One region of the Paenibacillus sp. JT31N11 genome, then DNA from elsewhere that is predicted to be linked to it. Evidence: riboswitches for the same ligand, from Rfam matches in the RefSeq annotation. Region 1 holds a riboswitch; each other region holds the start of a gene.
What was found. A riboswitch is a leader RNA that binds a small molecule or an ion and turns the genes downstream of it on or off. The one in region 1 is predicted to bind cyclic di-GMP.

Region 1 (5,818 bases):
GACCAGAACCGCAATTGACTGCATCTCCTCCACATCCTGAGTAACCTCCGAGAGCTCCCCGTCAATTTCAGATACAGCTTCCGAACTGTTCGTGAGCCCTTCGACGATCCCATTGATGCCCTCGCTCATTTTGTTCATGGATACCGCTACCTGCAGCGCGCTCTGGCTTGTCTCTCCCGATGCCTGATGCAAATTGCGTGTCGTTCCCGAGATCTCGTACGATGATGATAGAATCTGGCGGATCAACTCCTGCAGGTTCTGGCTCATCTGTCCGAACGACTGGGACAGCTTGCCCATCTCATCCTCACGCTTCAGTATAATCTGCCCGCTCAAGTCTCCGGCCGCCACCTTCTCCGTGGCCGACATCAGCCTGCGTATCGGCTTGGTGAAGATCCGGCTGATCGCCAGCGATACGATGGAGCCAATCAATAAAACGATGATGGTTATGATGACGGTGGACCAAAATATGGTCGATGACATTTTGGGTATAACGGAAGCATCCAGGTCGATACCGAGCAGGGTGCTCGTGTTTCCATCCGTGTAGGGAACGAAGATGGATTTATGAATACCGAATTCATCCTTGTAGATTTCGCTGACAATTGTCTTGTTGTCGGTCAGAGCCTTGTTCATATCAGCCGTAAAAGGATAGTCGGTCCCGTAATCGTCCGGCACATCGGCTAACACGACGATATGATCCTTTCCGCCGCTTTTGGAGAGCACATACACATTCTCCAGACCATTCTTAACTTTAACCTGTTCCAGATTTTCTTTCAGGGCGGCATAAAGCGGATCGCTTGCATCCTTTACTTCGGCCTCGTAACCGGGAATGCCGGCGGCTACCAGATCCGAGACAACCCCGATATCCGTATTCAGCCTCAGATCGAACTGCTGCAGCAGCTTATCGACCAGATTCGTATTGACGTAATAAGTTGTGCCTGCAAATGCGGCGCATGTAAATAATTGCAGTAGCAGGATGCTGATGATGACTTTGAGCGACAGTCGTTCCCGCACGGGACGCAATAAGGAATTAAACAACTTCGACGGACCTCCCTGATTGATACGGAGAATGGTACTGCTCATAAATTTCGTCTACTCTCTCCTTTAAGTAGCCGACAATTGCCGGGACATGCTCAAGCTGTGTATAAGGCGAGATCACAAACAGCTTGCTGGCGTATAAGGGGACTTCCACACCTTCCCGGGATAAAACCATCAGATGCTTCTTGGTGTCTCCAAAAAACATTTCATCGCGCCGCTCCCCGAGCAGTTCGAATAATCGTTCATTAAGCCGGTTGTTTCGGAGGAGCTCATCAAGCGGGCACTCCCCGGCCAATTCCTCTTGAAATCGGGAAATCCGGTTCTCATAAATCCTCAGCAGTGTCGTAATACCGGGATTGTCGGGATTTGCGATCACCATCTCGGGAACTTCCTTCATGAGCTGCCTGCGGAAAGCCAAATTGACCGATACAAACTGCGCCAGCAGCTGTTGATACCCTTCAATGCCAAAAGCCAGCAGAGCGCTGTAGATACTGATCGAGCTGGCCATTCTGGAGCATTCCAGCGTGTAACCGGTATGATACTGGCCGTATCCGCGGTATCCCACATAAGGCGTTTCATCGGGATTCAAATCAAGCAGCCGCAGAGATTCCGCTTCTTTAACCAGGAGCAGGCTCGTCAGATACGGCGTTTGTCCCAGCTTTTGAAAATCAAAGCACATGGTATCGGCAAGATGGATATGCTTCATTTTACCTGCTATCGCATGGAGAGCTCCCAGCGTTTCCATATCCAATGCAAGCGGATTAAGGGCAAAATCATAATCATTGAAAAAAGCGAAAAATCCTCCCAGCGCCGAGTCCGCATGAATATGCGGCCTATTTAATCCATTAGCCGCGGCAGCTTGTACGGCAATATTCATAATTTCGGAAATATCGTCAATTCCCATAGCATCGGTCGTCCCCGTAGTGGCGACGATATAGATCGGAACTCCGCCTGAACGAATAACCTGCTCCAGTTTCCATTTTAAATCCGCTGTGTCCATGGAGCTGTCGCTTCTTGTCCGGATTTTGACCAGACGGTCGCTTCCAAGTCCTGTTGCTTCCATGGATTTGTACAGACTGTAATGAGCCGAATCAGAACAGAAGGCATACAGGTTATTCGGCACTCCCGTGCGCGAAGCATCCGGAGCGAATTTGGCTATTGCCAGCCGCAGACCGGTGAAGATTGCCCCTTGTCCGCCCCAGGTTGTGTAGCCGCCGCTTCTCGTATGGTCATAACCGACCAGCTTGGACATCATGCTGACGACCCGCACTTCAGCCTCAGCGCCAGCCGGGCCATATACATCCCACAAATTATTGCCATTGACAAGCATCGCGGCGAGCATTCCCATAATGCCCGGAATCGATGCCATGGGCAGAATATTGGTCATAAAATATTTGGTATGGTAGGGATGCGCATGCATCAGTTCGATCAGGCCCCGGGTTACATCTTCCATCGCTTTCCCCTGCGGGGGGATGACACTGCTCTCATTCAGCTGTCCATAAAAATCGCCTGACCGGTCCTTGCTGCCCTTCAGGTTTACCCTCTCTGGGTCCTTCAAAAGATCGAAGCCCGTCATCAGCTGCTCCATAAGCTTCATCAATTGCATCCGGTCCTGCTCATTCCCATCATCGCTCGGAAACCATTGACGTACATCTTGAACTGGTGACATCTTCATGTAATAGCCTCTTTTCTGTAACCAAATTATTTTGTGGTGCGAAAAACCCATAAATGATCCGCACAGCAAAAAACAGCATAATGGGCATGGCAAGCCTAAACAGCTGTTAAATGGATGCAACTGGCTGGCATTTCCACTGTTGGATGATGCCCCTGTAGTTTTGCGTCACTACTTTTCAATAGCTTTGCCTAGTATTCAATTTGTCTTCGCCGTGGAAATAATAGACCGGGAAGCTTAGTCGTATATTACTATTTTGTTCCATTATCTTCAAGGATTTTTGGGACTTTTAACAATAAAATTATAAAATAAGTTACAAATTTATTACATTTATCGCGGTTTCGACATTAAAACCAGTTCTTAAGACTTACTTTTCAGTTTTTCTTCTCTTATCCAAGGGAGCTATATTTTTTTCATTTCTGCATGCCCGGGGTAATAGTTCAATGGAACGCGTAAGAACATCGTATTCGTGGCATGATAGCTTATCGAAAGGAGTTGTTTCTCAAATGACGAAGCAGCCTATGACATCTCCAGGCGAAACGCCAGCAAGGCCAACCACATTACCGCCGCAGCATCAAAGCCGGCAACCAGGACTGGAATCCAAAATGACGCCAAGTCCGCAATTTGAATCTTCCGGATTGAAGGCAGCGGGCAAGCTGCAAGGCAAGGTAGCCATTATATCCGGAGCAGACAGCGGGATCGGCCGTGCCGTTGCGGTTGCCTATGCCAAGGAAGGCGCCGATATAGCCGTTCTATATTTGAATGAACAAAGCGATGCGGAGGTAACCAAGCAGTTCGTGGAAGCGGCCGGCCGCCGCTGCATCCTGGTGGAGGGAGATATCGGCGATCCGAACTTCTGCCGCGAGGCCGTGGAGGAAACCGTTAAAAGCTTGGGAAAACTCGATATCGTCGTGAATAACGCGGCGGAGCAGCATCCCCAGGATAAGATTGAACTCATTATTCCCCAACAGCTTGAACGGACCTTCAAAACCAATATTTTCGGAATGTTTTATTTAACACAGGCGGCTATGCCTCATTTGGCAAGCGGTGCAGCAATCGTTAACACGACATCCGTAACCGCCTACCGGGGAAGCCCGACATTGCTCGATTATTCGGCGACCAAAGGAGCCATCGTTTCCTTTACCCGCTCCTTGTCGCTCAATCTTGCCGATCAGGGCATTCGCGTCAACGCCATAGCGCCCGGCCCTATCTGGACACCTCTTATTCCTTCAACCTTTGATGAGCAGAAGGTGGCCAAATTCGGCGCCGATGTCCCGCTCAAGCGAGCCGGACAGCCGGAGGAACTGGCTCCCGCTTATGTGTACCTCGCAAGCGAGGATTCTTCTTACATGAGCGGTCAAGTCCTTCACATCAATGGCGGGGAAATTGTGAACGGGTAGCATTCCCGAAGGAAATGATTTGCAGCATGAAACAACATAAAGAGGCCCGGACAAGCGAAGGAATTCGCTCGTCCGGGCCTGCCCATGCCTAACTATTCTCCTATTCAATAAGGTCCTCTGATATAGTTGTGAACCTCTTGCTCGTAGAATTGATGGATTTTGTCGAGCTCGCTTCGCGTATAACCCGGAACGTTGGCCGCCCGCAAATTATCTTCCACCTGCGAGACGTTTCGGAATCCCGGTATGATACAGGTAATATGGGGATTATCCAGAAGGTAGCGCAGCGCGGCGCTGGCCATATTCGTTCTGCCCTCGGCAATCCATGACAGCTCCTTGCTCAGTGATACGCCCATCTCGAAGGCAATTCCGGCGAAGGTCTCACCTACATTAAAGCTTTCGCCATTACGGTTGAAGTTCCGGTGATCGTCAGGAGCAAATGTTGATTTCTCCGTGAACTTGCCCGCCAGCAGCCCGCTGGCAAGCGGCAGACGCACCAGAATGCCCACTCCCTGCCCGAAAGCCTTGGGAATCAGCTCAAGCTCCGGCTTCTGCCGAAACAGGTTGTATATCACCTGCAGCGCCTTCACGTTGGGATGCTGTAAGCAAATAAAGCCCTCTTCGACGGTTTCCACGCTTACTCCGTACTCGCGTATTTTGCCTTCCTCGCGCAGACGGTCAAGCGCGCCGAATACCTCGCCGCTTCGCAGAATATCCGTAGGCGGACAATGCACCTGGTACAGATCGATTCTTTCACGGCCCAACCGCTTCAAGCTTGCCTCGCAATAGGCCCGCACCGACTCGTAGGAATAGGAAGCCGGATCCAGAAGATCACCGGCACGGCCAAACTTGGTCGCGATGTATATCTCGTCCTCACGCCCTTTTGTCGCTTTGGCGAGCAGTTCCTCACTATGTCCTTCACCATAAACATCTGCGGTATCGAAGAAGTTGACACCCTCTTCCATTGCACGTGACAGCGCTTTGAGCGCCGAACCATCGTCCGTTCCGCCCCAGGATCCGCCGATAGCCCATGTTCCGAAGCTGATTTCACTTATGTGCAATTCGGTGCTGCCCAGTTGTCTGTACTTCATGATATCAACCGCCTTTATGTTTTGATGGCGCTTTCTTGCCTTGTTCCATTATGACTGCCATTCCCGCATACTGCAAGAGGACGAGTCGCTAAAATACAGAAATGGCGGGCCTGCTCTCTGCCGCAGACTCGCCAAAAGTATCGTCAGGTCAAATCCTTGCGAGCAGTCTGGCGATGGATTTATCCGCTTCCCGGAGCACAAGCTTCTTGTCCATCGTCCGTACTCGCCCCCGCTGAACGACGTTTTTGCCGTCTACCCATACAGAATCGACGTTACTACGGGAGGCGGCATACACAACACGGGAGTACGGGTCGGCATCAAAAGAGGGAAAGGTGTGAAAATCATTCAGGTTCAGCAGAACCAGATCGGCCTTCTTGCCCTTCTCGATGGAACCGATCAGATGATCCATACCGAGTGTCTGCGCTCCGCCGATCGTAGCCATCCTCAGCACTCTCCTGGCATCCATGCTCTCCGGTCCGCATCTGGGTTTGTGAAGCAGAGCGGTCAGCCGCATCTCCTGGAACATATCCAGCGTATTGTTGCAGGGTGCTCCATCTGCGCCAATCCCCATACCAATGCCCTCATCCAGCATTTCGGGCACATTCGCTATGCCGGAGGCGAGC
Region 2 (5,818 bases), on a different contig from region 1:
TCATAACGATTACGACAAGCTGGGAATGGACCCCGGAATCGACCTGGGCTATTTCAAGGCGCTTGACTACATTGCTACTGTTTCGGAGGAATGCGTAAATATTCTGGCGGACCGTTTCCCTATGTACCGTGACAAAATCGTCCTGATGCACAACATCGTCTCGCCGGCTGCCGTTCTGAGCATGGCGCAGGATAATGCTCCCACCCCGGGTAAAGGCATCACCATCGTCTCAGTCGGGCGCCTGAATTATCAGAAGGGCTTCGAGCTTGCCGTGGAAGCCTGCGAGCTGCTCGTCAAGGATGGATTCGATATCCGGTGGTACATCGTGGGAGAAGGCGAGGAGAGGGGGAGGCTGGAGCAGTCCATAAAGGAGAGACAGCTTCAGGACTCAGTCATCCTTACCGGTCTTCTGGAAAATCCCTATCCCTATATCAAAACCTGCGATATTTATGTACAAACCTCTTATTTCGAAGGCCGCTGCCTGACGGTTACCGAGGCGAAAATCCTGCATAAGCCGATTGTGTCCACCGACTTTAAAGTGATATACGACCAGTTAACCGACGGGCATAACGGTTTGATCGTGGAGCAGAATGCGGCTTCGGTCTATCAGGGCGTCAAGAGACTGATCACCAGCGAGACGCTCCGCCGGCATCTGACAGATAACCTGAGACAGGAAACACTGGGAACCGAGCATGAGATCCATAAGCTCTATCAATGGATCAGCTAGCGAGAAGGGGCGAGGCTATTGTATATTCCGTTACTATGCTGTCTGCTGCTGCTTGCCGCAGTAGTCCTCATTATTTTAATTGATGCTATTCCGATATTCGCGGACTGGCTCAGCCGCATTCGTATCGGACGATACCGCGATCTCAAGGATTGGAACGAATCCGTCACCCAGAGGGGCGCCCAGTGGCTGAACCGTACCCCGAAGATGAAGGTGACCGATAATACCAGACTGGTCGTGATTGATATGCTGCAGGGAAACTATACCAAGAATGCGATCCAGCACTGGCAGGAGGCGGCCCTGCTTATCGGCTTGTCGGAATATGCGGACAAGAATCAGGACCGGGATATCGAGAACGAAATCAGAAAATACGTGAAAGCCAAATTTGACAGCGGCGGGAACTGGGTGGTGAAGCCCAGGCATATCGATGGCGCCATCGTGGCTTATGCTGTGATGAAGCAGCAGTGCATCGATCCGGATGGATTCAAGCCGGCGTTCGACTACATTTGGGAGTTCATTAAGGAGCATATCGGGGATGACGGCACGATCATGTACCGCAAATCGATGAAGAACTACCGCTATGTCGATACGATCGGCTTTGTCTGTCCTTTTCTTGTCGCGTACGGTCTCCGTTATGACAAGCCGGAATGCGTGGAGCTGGCTGTCAGGCAGCTGGTCGAATACGAGAAGCACGGCATGCTCGATCATCATTATCTGCCAAGCCATGCTTACCATGTGGATCATAAAACTCCGCTTGGCTTGTACGGCTGGGGGCGGGGCTTGGGATGGTTCGCCATCGGGCTCATGGATGCCTGGCGCGAGCTGCCGGCGGCTCATCCCGACAAGCCGCTGCTTGAGGGGATGATTACGAGATTTGCGGCAGCCTCCCTCGCCTTCCAGGGCGCGGAGGGGAACTGGAACTGGACGATTACCCGCCAGGAGTCCAGAGCGGATTCGTCGGCCACGGCGGTGCTTGGCTGGTTTCTCGGCGAAGCTTCACATCTGGAGCATCTCGCGGAGGCTTGCTCCAAGGGATCGCAGCGGGCAGCCTCTTATTTGATGAAGGTAACCAGGCGCAGCGGTGCAGTCGATTTCTCCCAAGGGGATACGAAGGATATCGGCGTATATTCCATGCTGTTCAATATTCTGCCCTTCACGCAGGGGTTCTGCATCCGGATGATGACTGACAAGGGCCGGGACCAGGTGCCGGCATGAGAGTCCGCAGCTCATTAATTAATATTGCGGCGGGACTCGGCAACCAGATCGTGATTACGGCTCTCAGTTTTATTTCCAGGACAGTGTTCATTAACAGCCTTGGCATCGAGTATCTGGGTATTAACGGATTGTTCACCAATCTGCTGACAATGCTCACGCTGGCGGAGGCGGGTATCGGCTCCAGTATTATCTACAGCCTCTATAAGCCCGTTGCAGACAATGACAGGGACACCATCAACAAGCTGATGAAGCTGTACCGGAATGCCTATCTGGTCATTGCCCTCATCGTGGCGCTCCTTGGCTTATCCGTGCTGCCGTTCCTTGACCATTTTGTCAAAGATTCCAGCGTGGAGCATCTGACGGCCATTTATCTGATCTTTTTGCTCAATACCGTCACCCCATACCTCTTCTCTTACAAAAATTCATTTCTGAACGTCAGCCAGAAGGGGTATATCGTAACGCTTGTATTCACCTTGTCTTCGATTCTGTCGACCTGCCTGAAAATCGGAATTCTTACTTACACGAAAAACTATATTCTTTTTCTGATGATAGACAGTGTGATCACGCTTAGCACCGCGATTATCCTGACGGTAACCGTCAACAGGATGTATCCGTTCCTGCGCGACAAGGTCAGCGGAGGGCTGGACAGCGTGACGAAGAAGGGGATCATCAAGAATGTGAAAGCCATTGTCCTGCAGAATACAGGCAGCTACTTCGTGCTTGGGACGGAGAATATTCTCATCTCAAGCTTCGTAAGCGTTGCGGCTGTCGGCTTATACTCCAACTACAAGATGCTGATCGAAATCGGGCGGACCTTTATCAATCAGATTTTCAGCAATATGTATCACAGCATCGGCAATCTGGTATCCAAGGAGAGCAAGGATAAGATTTTTGCGGTGTATAAAGTGACGCTGCTGCTTAATTTCTGGTTGTATTCGCTGTTTGTCATTCTCTTGTCCCTATTAATCGAACCGTTCATCACCCTGTGGATCGGTCCGGATTTCCTGATGAGCGGCAGCGTGCTCATTCTGCTATTGGCTCTGTTTTATGAAAGAGGCATGAGAAATTCCATCACGACGGTGAAAACAACGGCAGGCATCTTCCATCAGGACCGTTATGCCCCGCTCATTCAGGCGGCCGTATGTCTTGGCGTGTCCATTACGCTCGTCCAGACGATCGGGATAGCCGGCGTGTTTATCGGGTCGCTCATCAGCAGCTTGGCCGTTCCCTTCTGGACAACTCCTTATTTTGTCTACCGGAATGTATTCCAGCGGCCCTTGACGGATTATTTCAAGACCTATTTCATCTATACGTTGGCAGGCGCGGGTGCTTATGCCCTTGCCAGCGCAGTATGCCATTTCATTCCCGCGAACGGCTTTGCAGAGCTCATAGGGAAAGGCATTGCGGGCTTTTTCACCGTTAATGTTCTTTATATCGCACTGTTTCACCGTACGGAAGAGTTTGGCTACCTGCTCGGAATCAGCCGGACCATCATCCGCAGGCTGGTGATGAGCCGCAAGGTCAATCACAATATGGAGGGATAATCCTTATGGCGATATTGGTTACCGGCGGGGCCGGATATATTGGAACCCATACCTGCGTCGAGCTGCTGGAGGCCGGTTATGACATCATTGTGGTGGATAATTTCGCCAACAGCAGTCCGGAGGCGCTCAATCGGGTAAAGGAAATCACAGGGAAATCCTTTCGGTTCTATCAATTGGACGTAAGAGACCGCAGTGCTCTTGAGGCCGTTTTTGCAAGAAATCAAATCGATGCCGCCATCCATTTTGCCGGTCTCAAGGCGGTCGGCGAGTCGGTTCGTTCACCGCTTTGGTATTATGAGATGAATATGAACAGCACGCTGGCGCTGTGCGAGGTCATGAGCAAATACGGCGTGCACAAGCTTGTGTTCAGCTCTTCTGCCACCGTGTACGGGGCATCCGGGGATATGCCGGTGTCCGAGAATTCGCCCATTGGCGCATCCAGCCCTTATGGCCGCACCAAACAAATGATTGAGCAGATACTGCAGGATCTGGCGGCATCCAATCCCGAATGGGGAATCAGCATTCTCCGCTATTTCAATCCTGCCGGCGCCCATAAGAGCGGGAGGATCGGTGAGAATCCCTCGGGCACGCCTAACAATCTGATGCCTTATTTGTCGCAGGTGGCTGCCGGGAGACTGGAAGAGCTGAGCATATATGGAAGCGATTATCCAACCCCTGACGGCACGGGAATCAGGGATTACATCCATGTTGTAGATCTGGCGCTTGGGCATATCAGAGCCCTTGGACGCATTCTGGATTCATCGGGTCTGAATATTTACAACCTGGGAACCGGGCGCGGTTCAAGCGTCCTGGAGATGATAGCGGCCTTCGAGAAAGCGACGGGGACCCATGTGCCGTACCGCTTCGCTGCCCGCAGGCCGGGGGATATTGCGGTCAGCTGTGCGGACATCCGGAAGGCCAGACAAGAGCTTGGATGGACTGCAGACCGTTGTATCGAGGAGATGTGCGAGGATACTTGGCGATGGCAGGCGAATAATCCCGGAGGCTTCGATATCCATGAGAATCGGTTCATGACTGCTTTACTAAAAATGTGAATTATTCGACAAAATTAGTTGAAAAAATCAAAATTCGATCGCACGAAGCGACAGCATCAGCGGAAAGGCTTGATTATAATGGTGAATATAGAAAACGATTACATTTAAATAGGAGACGAAGAAGTGCGTTTTTACCTGGGCACCTTAAACGCATGGAGTCAGTGGTGCAACCGGCCGAATTCGGAGCGGAGGAAATGGTTATGGCGCTTGCAGAACGGATTCGCAAGGATAATTTGGACAAAGAGTGGGTTGAATTGATTATGATCGCACGGGCAATGGGGCTTGACCGGGAAGTTATCCGGGGTGTTCTGAGCGCCCTCCCGAAATTGGAAAACGGCACATTACCCATGGAAGAAAATACATCTACATAGTGCCTAATCCTTGTGGAGCCTCCACTTGTTGAATTCCAGAAACTCTTTAAACTGTTCCTTGCTCACGCCTGATGCCATGGCTTCGCGTACGAGGTCTTCCCATTCCTGGTCAAGCTGCCTTGCTTCGTCATCGGACTTCTGGACGTGAAGCAGTTCTTCCACGGAAATACCCAGTACGGTTCCGACTTTCTCGAGAAATTGAATGGAGGGATTCTGCTGAATCCCCCGTTCAATGGAACTTAAGTAGGACTTGGCCACGCCCGCCCGCTCAGAGAGCTCGGTTAAAGAGAGCGCCTTTCTTTTGCGCAGCAGTTGTATGCGTTCTCCAATCATTATACGTATCCTCCAATGTTATAGCTTGCTGAACCTTATTATATCGGATTCTTCTTCATTAAGAAAGAATCTGTTGCTTATAACGAACAGTTGCGGAAAAGTGAACAGCGGTTTTCATGGCGCTGAAGACTTTTCCGCTTTTTTTTTTGAAATATATGAAAGTATAAATCCCGATTATACTTTGCTTATATTTCTGAGGGAAGAAACCAGGGCTTTGCCGCCAGAGGACGCGATAGCCGTTTCTTTTCATGCATAGCCGCATGAAGCTGCCTGTTTCCTCATCCTCTGCGGCAGCTATACAATGGCTTCCTTCTGATTATCAAGCAGATGGCCGAATACTCCGTCCCGTTCAGATGCAAGCTGCATGAAGCCTCCACGCTGCACCACCTTCCCCTGATCGATGACAATGACCTGATCCGCGTGACGGATTGTGGATAAACGATGGGCGACCACAATAATGGTCATGGTCCCTTTCAGCCGCTCCAGCGCCTCCTGGATTTTCTTCTCGTTCTCGGTATCCAGCGCGCTTGTCGCCTCGTCCAGCACGAGCACGGCCGGTTTGCTGATGATGGCCCG
Region 3 (5,818 bases), on a different contig from region 1:
AAGAACTGCTCGTAAACTTTGAAGAGCCTGCGGACAAGCCGTCCTCCGCTGCACCGGAATCCATGGTAGACAAAGCCGAAAAAACGCTGCGCACCAGAAAGAAGCCGGCTGCAGCCAAGCAAGCCCGGAAATCGCCATCCGATCCTCCCGGTCAGGAAGCTCCGCCAACTCCAGCTGTTAAAGTGGAGGAACTGGTGCCGCTGGTCAAGCTGGATAAGAAGCTGCGCAAGGAAACCCACTCCAAAGCCGAATTTTATATCCGTAAGGATCTGCTGGAACGGGTCAAAACGATATCGCAAGATAAAGGCAAAGGCTTCAAAACCAACCTTATCAATTATGCGCTGGAGCAGGCATTGGATGGGCTTGACAGATCGGGCCATTCCCCTTCGGCGGATTAGCAGTGCATCATCCATCATAGATGTGTTTATGACAAAACAGGCAGCCAGCGGGTATTCCGCCGGCTGCCTGTTTTGTTGTTGTTTGCCCTTTTACACTTGGCCGTGTTCCCCGATTACAGCGATTATTTCATCAGACCTTGAGCCAAAGAGACAAAGAGACAATCTTATTGAATTTCAATGTGTTTTTTAACGGATTGCGCTTTTTCCTTCTTGGGTATTTCAAGTTTCAGAATACCGTTCTCGAAGCTCGCCGATATTTGGTCATCCTTAATATTTTCTACATAGAACCGGCGGACAAATTCGCCATAATAACGTTCACGCCGGATAATCTGATGATCTTCCCCATCCACATTCTGTTCCTTGTTGCGCGAAGCCTTAATCGTCAAATAATGATTGCTGTAGCTGATACCGATATCAGCTTTACTGAACCCGGGAAGCTCGGACTCAATCAGAAAAGCATCCTCCCGTTCGTGAATATCCGTGCGGAATGGATGGGTGTTGCTTCTCATCGGCGCAAAGAAATCTTCATTGAAGATATCATGGAATGATTTCATCAAGCTGCGGCTGACATTTTCATTTCTTTTCCGAAACGGAACTAAATCCAACATGTACATCTCCTCCAATTTCTTATAATGTGATGTTTACACTTTTTATTATAAGGATGCCGCCTGCTCTCCTCAAACCCGATAAAACAACAATAAAAATCATATTCCGTGAATTTAAGGAAATCCGGCGGTCCCCTCGTTATTTTTCTCAGTCTTTCTTTGACTTTCTCTGACTTTGACCTTTTTTGACTTTATGCTGCTGCTCGCGTTCTGTCCAGTATAGCCATGAGGACGTTACACACCACATGTTGTTCAGATTTTGTACAGTTCCCATCTGTTATAATGACCTTACAGGAGGGCCTGCCAACATGAAGAAACTGCTTTCTTTTTTGCTGATCATCACGGGAATTGTACTGATTGCGCTGCCTTTTGCAAAAGAATGGCATTATGATCAGAAGCAGCGGCGTCTGCTTGATCGCATGGATCATAATACCTTCGCCTCCGCGGCTGAGAAATCCGATCGCCTGCTTGCAGAGAGTTACCAGCGATTATCCGACCTGTTCTCTAATGAAGCAGACGCTGCCGTACCTGAGACTGTCAGTGACGATCAGAGCAAGGGAGATCCTCAAGGAATCGCTGTTATTGAAATCGGCAGCATCGATGTGAAGCTTCCTGTGCTGGAAGGTGCCACAACGCAAAACATGAAGTACGCCGCTGTCCATCTGACAGAAACAGCCGCACTTGGAGATATTGGCAGTGCTGCCCTGGCTGCACACCGGGCTCATACGAAAGGCCGATTGTTCAATAGGCTGGGGGAAGTTAAGATGGGCGACAAAATTACGATACGGGTCAAAGACAAGGTTATGGAATATACCGTATTCAAAATATCGGTCGTTAAGCCAACTGACCTGTCCGTATTGAATGGCAATGACAGCGACAGGGTGCTCACGCTTATCACATGCGATCCGCTTATTAATCCGACCCATCGTCTGATTGTTCAGGCAAAACTGTAATCTATTATCACTTAAAAATAGTTGTACATTCTATCAAATATTGGTATAGTTATTGTCAAGATAAGTCACGATAACGGCAAACCTGTCGAAAGGCAGCGACGCAAAGCTAGAGGGCCTTCCCATTATTTGGATGGCAGCCAGCTGCCGAAAGTTTGTCTTTTTTTGTTTTCTAAAAACAATAAACACTCAACGATAAACGGCAAACTTGTCGAAAGACAGGGACGCAAAGCTAAAGGGCCTTCCCGCTTGGATGGCAGCCAGCTACCGAAAGGAGTCTTATTTCATGAAATCTTATTTTCTTGTTCTCGTGACCGTATTCATTTTGTCCCTTCCCCTCTCCACAACTGTAGCAGCATCCGGTACGGACTCCCCGACTTGGCTCGATACGAAGCAATTGGATAATGGAATTATCGGAGCTGCATTTAAACCTGCCGCAAAAACGCCTATTGTGCTGTTAATAACCAAAAACGGAGTCACTTATACATACAAATTGCCTGCCACAGGCACGATGGAATACTTCCCCCTGCAGCTTGGTGACGGTGCTTATACTATCTCTCTTATGCAAAATGTTACCGGCACTAAATACAAAAAAATCGGTACGGAATCAGTTAACCTGAACTTGAGCGATGACAGCAGCGTATTTCTCGGTTCCGTGCAAAATGTCGATTGGAAAAGCTCTCCGACTGCTGTTGCCAAAGCCAAGGAATTGACGAAAAACAAAACGAAAGTTGAAGACAAAGTCAAAGCGATTCACGATTATATCGTTAAAACCATCAAATATGATACCAAATTGAGCACATCTGTAACAACGGACTATATTCCCGATGCGAACAGAACGTTGAAATCGGGCAAAGGCATCTGCTATGATTACTCCTCCCTGTTTGCGGTCATGGCTCGGAGCGCCGGCATCCCGACCAAGCTGGTTATGGGAACAACCGATTATGTGAAAGGCTACCATGCCTGGAACCAGGTACTGATTAATGGGAAATGGAGCAATATTGATACAACGGTTGATTCCGGTTTGGGCAAAACCAGCACAAGCAGCAGTTCAATGTTCAAAGAAGCCGGCAAATACGCAGCAGCTAAATTCTATTAAGCTTAATCTGATCGCTTGATAGCATCTGTCATTAAGCAAAAGCAGCTTAAGACAGCAAATAGCGCAAAAAAGAGACTATTACAGGATCCCCCCTCCTGTAAAGTCTCTTTTTTGCATTTTGACGGGTAGTTCGGTATTATTCTGCCTGGATATGCAATCCTTTATTTCATGACATATGCCTCTCCCATCGTGCATCTCACCATTATCATCTTAGAAAAAAGGAGCTGCGCCTCGTCATATGATAATGACGGAGGAACAGCTCCTGATGGATTTTTACTAAAAATGATCTTATTTCTGGATATGCTTCCGGCGCAATCTCAGCAAAACAATTCCGAAAATGACCAGGCACAGTCCTGCAAGTTGAAGCGGCAAAGAGCTGCTTTCCCCTGTTTTGGGGAGCGTCTTGCCAGTTGTGCTGCTGTCTGGATCGTCATTACCGGGTTCTATACCGCCCAAAGGAATCTCATCCACATTTACATCGAACAGGACTTCTTCTTCGTTACCGTCCTTGTCGGTTACGATGATAGAGAAATGATCCTCGCCGGTATAGCCTGGTTCAGGTGTATACATCCATTTACCATCCGGATCGACCGTCAATGTACCGTGTTCCGGTTGGGTACCGATTGCAACATTGCCGCCCTCCGGTACTTTAACCGTCCCTTGAATCGGTTTGTCCTGTACGGTTGTTTCCTGCTGCGGCACTTTTGTATCGCTGCCAGGTTCTACGCCTGGATCAGTCGGCTCACCTGTATTCGATGGTGTACCAGGGTTACCCGGATTGACCGGCGAACCTGGCTCGCCCGGTGCTCCCGGATCAACCGGCGGCGTTCCCGGATTCGCCGGATCCTCCGGATCGTCAGGTGTTGTCGGATCCTCCGGATCGACTGGAGGGAAGTACGGATAATAAGGATACATTAAACCCAAATCGATCGTAAGATCTTCCCATCCCTGCGGAGCATCTTCTCCAATTGCGATGACTGCAGTAGTACCGTCAGTCAGCTTATTGGAGTCTTTATCAGCCGCAATTCCCGTTGCTTCCGGAGTTGTCAGTTCATAGCCCTCAGGAGCTTCGAATTGAACAAAATATTGGCCTCCGACCAGATTATCAAACCGATAATAGCCTGGTTTCCCTGCAGCATCATCAGCAGTCAAAGTCTCTGCAAGCAATTGCATGTCTTTGTTATAAAGCTTGACCTTCACATTGTTTATACCGTCGTCATCAGCTTCATCCTGCATGCCGTTCCTGCTGCTGTCCAGCCATACGTAGTTGCCGATGACGCCTTTGGCAACAAGACCCAAGTCAATGCTGAGATCCTCCCAGCCGGGATTTTCGCCGATTTGAATTTTAGCTGTAAATCCATTCTCATCGGTTGCATTGGAATCCTCCTTGACGTCGGCTCCTTGTTCTTGAACGGTCCTCGTATAGTCGTCAGGCACAATGAACTTGACAAAATAGTCGTCTGGCAGCAATCCGTCGAACAGATAATAACCCGGTCTGCCTGTCGGATCCGCTGCAGTTGTTGTCGTAGCGACAGGGGTTCCTGTCACATCATCTTTGAACAACCGGACTTCGATTCCGTTGATTCCCTGAAGCTCATTCTCGTCTTGTATACCGTTCCGGTTGCGGTCCAGCCATACATAGTTCCCAATCACGCCCCGTGGAACCAATCCCAGATCGATGGTCGGATCCACCCAATTGGAAGGTCCGATTACAATCTCATCGGTAAACCCGTTGCCGTCCGTGCTGTTGGAATCCGCCTCGGGCGATCCAACCCCCGGTTTGGTTGTTTCATACTGTCCACTATAGAAGAATTTAACGTAGTACTTGCCTTCTTTCAGGCTGCTGAACAGGTAGTAGCCTGGCTGGTTGCCATTATCCTTCGTTACCGCTGTGGCGATTTCCGTCCCATTCCGGTCATCGTACAACTTCACGGTTACTCCGTTGACGCCAGATTCATCATCGTTTTGTATGCCGTCCTGATTCTTGTCCAGCCATACATAATCGCCGATAGCGCCTTTCATTGCAATCAGGCCCAGATCAATGCTGTGATCCACCCAACCCGGAATTTCGCCGATTTCAATAACAGTTGTAATTCCGTTTATGTCCGTAGCGTTGGAATCCAGCTCCGGTTCCGCTCCTTGTCCCGCAGCGGTCTTCACATAATCTGTTGGAACAATGAACTGCACAAAATAATTGCCTTGCAGCAGATTATCGAACAGATAATAGCCTTGCTTACCTGTGGAATCGTTAGCCGTGGTTGTTACGGCAACAGGAGCTCCAGCGGGAGAGTCCTTATAAAGCTGAACTTCGATTCCGTTGTTTCCTTGAAGCTCGTCTTCATTTTGTATGCCGTCGCGGTTGCGGTCATCCCATACATAATTTCCGATTTCACCTCGCGGCACCAATCCCAAATCGATGGTCGGATCATCCCACTTAGAAGGTCCGATTACGATTTCATCCGTAAATCCGCTCACATCCGTGCTGTTCGAGTCTTCAGCAGGCACTGCCGCTTCAGGAGAAGTCATTCCATACTGTCCTTCGTAAATGAACTGGACATAGTAGGTATCCTCCGGAAGTCCGGTAAACAGATAGTAGCCGTCTTTGCCGGCATTCTCATGGGTCACCGTCTCGGCAATTGAAGTTCCGGTAATATCCTTGTATAGCTTCACGATAACGCCGTTAAGTCCGGACTCGCTGTCGTTCTGAGCGCCGTCTTCATTATCGTCCAGCCAAACATAGTCTCCGATCGTGCCTCTCGGGTCCGT

Region 2: linked by a shared signal. The riboswitch ahead of AC0YNV_RS15745 (hypothetical protein) and the one ahead of AC0YNV_RS01185 (pyridoxal phosphate-dependent decarboxylase family protein) in region 1 are both predicted to bind cyclic di-GMP.
Region 3: linked by a shared signal. The riboswitch ahead of AC0YNV_RS26160 (transglutaminase-like domain-containing protein) and the one ahead of AC0YNV_RS01185 (pyridoxal phosphate-dependent decarboxylase family protein) in region 1 are both predicted to bind cyclic di-GMP.

What each region holds. Positions count from the first base shown of each region.
Region 1 is NZ_JBWDNQ010000001.1:250,592-256,409, reverse strand. It holds gene AC0YNV_RS01190 (methyl-accepting chemotaxis protein) at 1-1,035, opposite strand, end outside; gene AC0YNV_RS01185 (pyridoxal phosphate-dependent decarboxylase family protein) at 1,028-2,710, opposite strand; cyclic di-GMP riboswitch class I at 2,823-2,909, opposite strand; gene AC0YNV_RS01180 (SDR family oxidoreductase) at 3,214-4,107, shown strand; gene AC0YNV_RS01175 (aldo/keto reductase) at 4,212-5,195, opposite strand; gene AC0YNV_RS01170 (5'-deoxyadenosine deaminase) at 5,344-5,818, opposite strand, start outside.
Region 2 is NZ_JBWDNQ010000003.1:689,027-694,844, forward strand. It holds gene AC0YNV_RS15725 (glycosyltransferase) at 1-727, shown strand, start outside; gene AC0YNV_RS15730 (glycoside hydrolase family 88 protein) at 752-1,939, shown strand; gene AC0YNV_RS15735 (lipopolysaccharide biosynthesis protein) at 1,936-3,483, shown strand; gene galE (UDP-glucose 4-epimerase GalE) at 3,489-4,538, shown strand; cyclic di-GMP riboswitch class II at 4,641-4,723, shown strand; gene AC0YNV_RS15745 (hypothetical protein) at 4,703-4,909, shown strand; gene AC0YNV_RS15750 (helix-turn-helix domain-containing protein) at 4,913-5,242, opposite strand; gene AC0YNV_RS15755 (ABC transporter ATP-binding protein) at 5,537-5,818, opposite strand, start outside.
Region 3 is NZ_JBWDNQ010000008.1:389,592-395,409, forward strand. It holds gene AC0YNV_RS26140 (ParA family protein) at 1-22, shown strand, start outside; gene AC0YNV_RS26145 (hypothetical protein) at 1-398, shown strand, start outside; gene AC0YNV_RS26150 (Hsp20/alpha crystallin family protein) at 563-1,006, opposite strand; gene AC0YNV_RS26155 (class D sortase) at 1,312-1,956, shown strand; cyclic di-GMP riboswitch class I at 2,022-2,105, shown strand; cyclic di-GMP riboswitch class I at 2,145-2,225, shown strand; gene AC0YNV_RS26160 (transglutaminase-like domain-containing protein) at 2,240-3,052, shown strand; gene AC0YNV_RS26165 (SdrD B-like domain-containing protein) at 3,341-5,818, opposite strand, start outside.